2 regions of the Clostridium sp. TJA038 genome follow, and region 1 is predicted to be linked to the other one. Evidence: predicted binding sites of a transcription regulator. Region 1 holds the regulator's gene; the other holds the start of a gene.
What was found. The regulator CtsR, encoded in region 1, represses protease genes until heat stress. The targets are predictions, from matches to a motif close to AAGGTCAANNAAGGTCAAAT.
Positions count from the first base shown of each region.

Region 2: the regulator CtsR is predicted to act here: its motif matches at 1,247-1,266, upstream of clpB (ATP-dependent chaperone ClpB).

Region 1 covers NZ_JBZEFA010000011.1:9,990-13,429, reverse strand. The annotation lists gene AC4FQV_RS11165 (ATP-dependent Clp protease ATP-binding subunit) at 1-203, opposite strand, end outside; gene AC4FQV_RS11160 (protein arginine kinase) at 228-1,217, opposite strand; gene AC4FQV_RS11155 (hypothetical protein) at 1,221-1,721, opposite strand; gene AC4FQV_RS11150 (CtsR family transcriptional regulator) at 1,741-2,196, opposite strand; gene AC4FQV_RS11145 (MBL fold metallo-hydrolase) at 2,403-3,056, shown strand; gene fdxA (4Fe-4S ferredoxin) at 3,100-3,270, opposite strand; gene AC4FQV_RS11135 (PSP1 domain-containing protein) at 3,433-3,440, opposite strand, start outside.
Region 2 covers NZ_JBZEFA010000001.1:781,297-784,736, forward strand. The annotation lists gene AC4FQV_RS03730 (GTP pyrophosphokinase) at 1-1,003, opposite strand, end outside; gene clpB (ATP-dependent chaperone ClpB) at 1,319-3,440, shown strand, end outside.

The sequences.
Region 1 (3,440 bases):
CCAACATATAACTTAATAAAACTAAGCACTTTTTCTTCTGTTATATTACTTTCCTCTAAAATTTTAGAACATTGTCCATTTTCATTTATTAATCCAATTAATAAATGCTCTGTCCCCATATAACCGTGATTTAACCTTAAAGAGCTTTCTTTTCCCTTTTTAATAACTACTTTGGAATTTTCATTAAAATTATCAAGACGCATCTTTTACCTCCTACTATTAAAATTTTATGTGATTAAAGAATTTTGAATAATATAAGCTCTTTTTTTATTTAAGTCTTTTAAAAATTCATACTCATTAAAATGATTTATTATATTAGGATGAATCTTTGTAAGAATAGAATTTATTGAATTTAGTGAAATATCCTTTATAATTCCACTTTCAATTCCTAATCTTATATTTGATAAAACTTTTAAAGCCTTTTCTTCTTCTATTGAATCAATTTCTTTTATAGTTTCTAAAGAGTTTAGAATTTCTTTATTTAATTTATGATAATCTTCATAAGAAATATTATCTCTTTTCATCTTTTCTTTTAAAACAATTTGATTGCTAATAGCTTTAAGTGATTCTAAAATATCCTCTTCCTTAATTCCTATAGTATTTTTATTATATATTTCATAAATATTGCTATACCTTAGTTTCCTTGAATTAAATACATCTCTTAAGCCAAAACCTTGTGTACTTAAATACTCTTTTAATAAATTTATTGAATTATAATAGCTTATTAAAGGAAGATGAATAAAAACACTCCCCCTTAAAGCAGTTCCTAAATTTTTTATATTTGATGTTAAGTATCCAAACTCCATATCAAAAGCATAATCTCTTCTTTCTTCTATAAAACTCTCTAACATATTTGCTTTATTATAAATTTCATTTAAACTTAGTCCACCATTTGTACATTCTATCCCAATATGCTCATCTTCATTCAAAAACACATTAAAATCTCTCTTTTTTTCAAAGGTTATATATTTATTTTTTTCATGTATAAAATCAATATCCTTATATAAGATATCTTCCTCTTCTTCTTTATCTTTAAATAAATAAGATTTCTCTAAAAAGTTCTTTTCTTTTAAAACCTCTATTACTAAGTTTAAAATTTCTGTATCTTCCTTAGGTTCTAAAGATTTTCTAAATTTAAGTCCTTCAAAATTTCTATAAATCTTAACTTTAGAAGCAATTATAATGCTATTATTAATAGGAGAAATATATTTAAACAAAATCTATTCCTCCCTTAATTCTTCTTTTAAATTTAAAATTTTCTTCTTTATAATAGTAGCTTCTTCAAACTTTTCTTTTAGTATATTAATTTTTAATTTTTCTTCTAAAATAGATAATTGTATTATTTTAAGCTCCTTACTTATAGTTTTAGGTTCCTTTCCTATATGTTTTAAACCTAAATTATTTGATGTTAAAAAATCTAATACATCTTCCCTAAAAATCTCATAACAGTTTTGACATCCTAAAAAATTATTTTTTTTAAAATCTCTAATATCTGTTCCACACTTATCACATAATAAATTTTTTCCTAAACTCCCCATTGAATCTATATACTTATTTAAATATGCTAAGAACTCATCTAACCCCTTATTTTCATCATCTAAGGTTAACTTCATTACCTCTAAAGCACACATTTCACAAAGCATAAAACTCTCATTTTTTCCTTTATTCTTTTTTAACAAATTAATTGTAGCTTTATTTTTATTACAATTATTACAAAGCAATATTTTCAACTCCTATAAATTACTTAAGTAATACCATAAGTAAAGCTTTAAATATATCTGCTCTAGTTTCATTTATATTTTTAGAACTTTGTAGCGTTCTATCATTTATAGCAACTTTAGTAAGATTTGCTGCTTTTTCATCAATTATATTATGTTCAAGCAAATTATCTATAATAGCTGCTGCATTATGGTATGTAATGCCTTTGCCTATCTCATCATAGATTAAATCTCTTCTATCTGCATGGACTTCATGAACTACCTTTTTTATAACAATGTATCCTCCGCCACCCCTTCTACTTTCTATGAGATATCCTTTTTCATAAGTAAATCTAGTAGTTAAAACATAATTTATCTGTGAAGGTGCACATTTAAATTTTTCTGCTAATTCATTTCTTCTTATCATTAAATTATTATCTTCTGTTTCATCTAATAATTTTTTTAAAAAATCCTCTATTGAATCTGACAATTTAGCCATATATATCACTCCTCAAAATTTGACCTTTACTGACCTTAATACACAATATATATTAATACATTTGCCATACTTAATCAATGTAATACAGGAGATAATAGATTATTTTTATATAAATGTTTTAATTTACCAAAATTATTCTTATATTTTATGTTTATTTCTATTATATGTGTCAATAATAAAAATAATTTTTATAGGAGGATTTTTTAATGAATATTTATTGGTTAGGACATTCCTGCTTTTTAATAAAAACAAACTTAGGAAAACGTATATTATTAGACCCCTTTGACTTTGATATAGGCTATAAGCCTTATAGGGGAGATATAGATTTGGTTACAATAAGTCATATGCATTTTGACCATAATTGCACAAAATATATAAAAGACAAAACAAAAATTTTAAAAGAATTAGTAAATTACGAAAACACCTTTTGTAAGGTAAAATCTTTCTTTTCTTTCCATGATAATTGTTTTGGTTTAAAAAGAGATAGAAATTTTATATTTAAAATAACCTGTGATAATTTAAATCTTTGTCATTTAGGAGACTTAGGTCATATGCTTTCTGAAAAGCAAATAAAACAACTAGGTAATATTGATATTTTATTTGTGCCTGTAGGAGAAGAATTTACTATTTCTATAGATGATTTAAAAAAGTTAATAAACAAGATAAATCCAAAATATATAATACCTATGCACTATAAAACAACTAAATTAAATTTTCAATTAAATACTATAGATAAATTTCTAATAAAAATGAAAGCATACCCTGTAATTAAAGAAAAAATACTTTCTGTTTCAGAAAATTCTTTACCTAATAAATCAACTATAAAAATATTAGATATTTCTTCTGAAGAAAGTATTTAAATATAATAAAAAAAGATCATCCTAAGATGATCTTTAAATAATATTATTCTTGAACTGGTGCACCTACTGGACAAACATTAGCGCAGTTTCCGCATTCGATACAAGTATCTGCATCTATAACGAATTGAGTATCTCCTTGTGATATTGCATCTACAGGACACTCAGCAGCGCATGCTCCACAGCTTACACATGTGTCTAATATTTTGTATGCCATAATAAAACACCTCCTAAAATGTTGGTATAAAAATACCATATTTATATTATCACATTTCTTCTAACTTTTAAAGTATTTAATCTCTATATTTAAGCATATTTAGAGTATTCTAACAAAATTATAATAACTATGCTAAGAAATACCCCCATACCGTATTGTTTTTTAATTTT
Region 2 (3,440 bases), on a different contig from region 1:
AATTCATTGCATGGGCTAATTTTTTTCCTATAGAATTTGAAAAAGTAGAATCAAAGTTAAGGGAACTTGCCCCTATAGATAATTTATTTTTAAAAGAAATTGAATCTTTAAAAACTTCATTTAACCTAACAGAAGTATTTACAAAGGTATTATAATATTCCTGTGAGGTGTTACAGTTATTTTTTGTAAAAATATAATCTATTATTATATCACAGGCGTTTCTAAAATCTATAGAAATACCTAAATCATTTTTAACCTTAGAAGAATAAATATCGTAAATCATTTTAGATAATAACATTTCTATGCCTTCTTTTTTTAAGCCAACATTATTAGAACTATCCATATGAGTATTTACATGATTAAAAATTGTTAAAAGTTGATTATCTATTAAACAAAGATTATTTTTTATAGAGTTTAATATATTTTTATAAAACTTATCTCCTAAAATCATATTATAATTTTTATAAATTATCTTATGTTCTATTTCACCCCAAAAATTATTTACCATTGATTTTATTTGTAGCTCAAAATTATACTTTTCTCCTTCATTTAAAATAAAACCATCTATTCTATAAAGTTCAAAACCATTTTTTTGTTTAAGAGGTTGTTTTTCTCTAAGGTCTAAAAAAATATTAGGATTTTGAGCAGAATAAGAAAAACCTTTTTCTCCTGTACAATTAAAAATAGTCTTTAAAAATTTAAAAATATGCTCCTCATCTTCTATAAATCTACATTCTATTCTAACCCCTATTAAGTCAGAAAGATTTTTAAATAAATCCTTAGGAGATTTAAATTTTATGTAATAATTATGCCTTATGATTTTTTCCTTTAAACTAGAGGCTGATTTTACTCTAGTTGATATGTTAAAAAAACCATCACAGGAATTTTCAAGCAGAGAATAGAAAAAATCATCTAATAAATTTGCACTATAGGCTAAATCTTTTTTCATATCCTTAAGTAATTCTAAAGTGCTTTTTGTAAAATCAAAAACTTTTAACTCCAAATTTAAGACACCCTCCTTTATTTATTTTTTAACAAACTTATTATATTTTAATAATACCAACATATAGAAAGTATAACAATAGAGTAATTTTAAATAATAAATATATAGAAGAACTTACAAAAATGAATAAATTCTTAATGAAATATCCTTATAATTAAATAATTATTACTTAAAACTTTTTTTTATAATAAATTGTAAGTAATTTTACCTTTAGATTAATAAATTATGAAAGTGAAAAATAGACTTTGACTTTCTTTGACTTTTATAGTATTATAGTAACAGAAGATAGAAAAAAGAGAATATTGAGGTGATAAAATGAATGCAGATAAAATGACATTAAGAGTACAACAAAGCTTAAACGATGCTTATGAAATAGCAGTTAAATATAATAATCAACAATTAGACGTAATTCACTTATTTTCAGCCTTAGTAAATCAAAAAGATGGCTTAATTCCTAATATATTTGAAAAAATGGGTGTTAATATAGATTCATTAAAGAGAGATATTCATGTTCAAATAGACAGGATGCCTAAGGTATTAGGGGAAGCAGCACAATCTTCAGGAGTTACTGCTACAAGAAGAATAAATGAAGTTTTAATAAAAGCAGAAGAAATTTCAAAGCAATTTGAAGATTCATACATAAGTGTTGAACATGTAATGCTTGCAATTATGGAAATAGATAAAAATGGTGTTATAGGAGAAATTTTAAGAAAGAATAATATAACTAAAGATGCTTTCTTAAAGGTTTTAAGTGAGGTTAGAGGTAGTCAAAGAGTTGACTCACAAGACCCTGAAGGAACTTATGAAGCTTTAGATAAATATGGAACTAACTTAATAGAACTTGTAAAACAACATAAATTAGATCCTGTAATAGGAAGAGATGAAGAAATAAGAAGGGCAGTTAGAATTCTTTCAAGAAAGACAAAAAACAATCCTATCTTAATAGGTGAGCCAGGGGTTGGTAAAACAGCTATAGTTGAAGGATTAGCAGAAAGAATTGTAAGAGGAGATGTTCCTGAAGGATTAAAAGATAAGGTAATTATCTCATTAGACATGGGTGCATTAATAGCTGGTGCTAAGTATAGAGGTGAATTTGAAGAAAGATTAAAAGCTGTTTTAAAAGAAGTTCAAAGCTCAGAAGGAAAAATAATCTTATTCATAGATGAAATTCACACCATAGTAGGTGCTGGTAAAACTGATGGAGCAATGGATGCTGGAAACTTAATAAAACCTATGCTTGCAAGAGGAGAGCTTCATTGTATAGGTGCTACAACTTTTGATGAATATAGACAATATATAGAAAAAGATAAAGCTTTAGAGAGAAGATTCCAACCTGTAATAGTTGAAGAACCAACAGTTGAAGAAACTATATCAATTTTAAGAGGATTAAAAGAAAGATTTGAAATTCATCATGGAATTAGAATTCATGATTCAGCAATAGTAGCTGCTGCAAAACTTTCACATAGATACATTCAAGATAGATATTTACCAGATAAAGCTATAGATTTAATAGATGAAGCTGGTGCTATGATAAGAAGTGAAATAGATTCTCTTCCAACTGAATTAGATATTATAAGAAGAAAAATCTTAATGCTTGAAACTGAAAAAGAAGCTTTATCAAAGGAAAATGATGAAGCATCTAAGGAAAGATTAGTTTCTTTAGAAAAAGAACTTGCAGAGCTTCAAGATAAAAATGATGAGATGACAATTAAGTATGAAAAAGAAAAATCTCATATTTCAGCAATTAGAGATTTAAAAGCTGAATTAGATGAAGCTAGAGGATTAGTTGAGAAATATGAAAGAGAGTACGATTTAAATAAAGTTGCAGAGCTTAAATATGGAAAAATTCCAGAGCTTGAAAGCAAAATAAAAGCACAAGAAGAAAGCATGGAAAAAGATAATGAGAATGCTTTATTAAAAGAAGAAGTTACTGAAAATGAAATTTCAGAAATAATTTCAAAATGGACTGGAATTCCTGTTACAAAATTAGTTGAAAGTGAAAGAGAAAAACTTTTAAGATTAGAAGAAGAATTAAGAGAAAGAGTAATAGGACAAGATGAAGCTACAACTGCAGTTGCAAATGCTGTAATAAGAGCTAGAGCAGGTCTTAAAGATGAAAGAAAACCAATAGGTTCATTTATATTCTTAGGACCTACAGGAGTTGGTAAAACAGAACTTGCTAAAACTTTAGCTAGAAACTTATTTGATAGCGAAGATAATATAGTAAGAATAGATATGTCTGAATATATGGAAAAACATGCAGTATCTAGACTAATAGGACCTCCTCCAGGATATGTAGGATATGAAGAAGGTGGACAATTAACAGAAGCTGTTAGAAGAAATCCATACTCAGTAATATTATTTGATGAAATAGAAAAAGCTCATGATGATGTATTTAACTTATTCCTTCAAATACTAGATGATGGTAGATTAACAG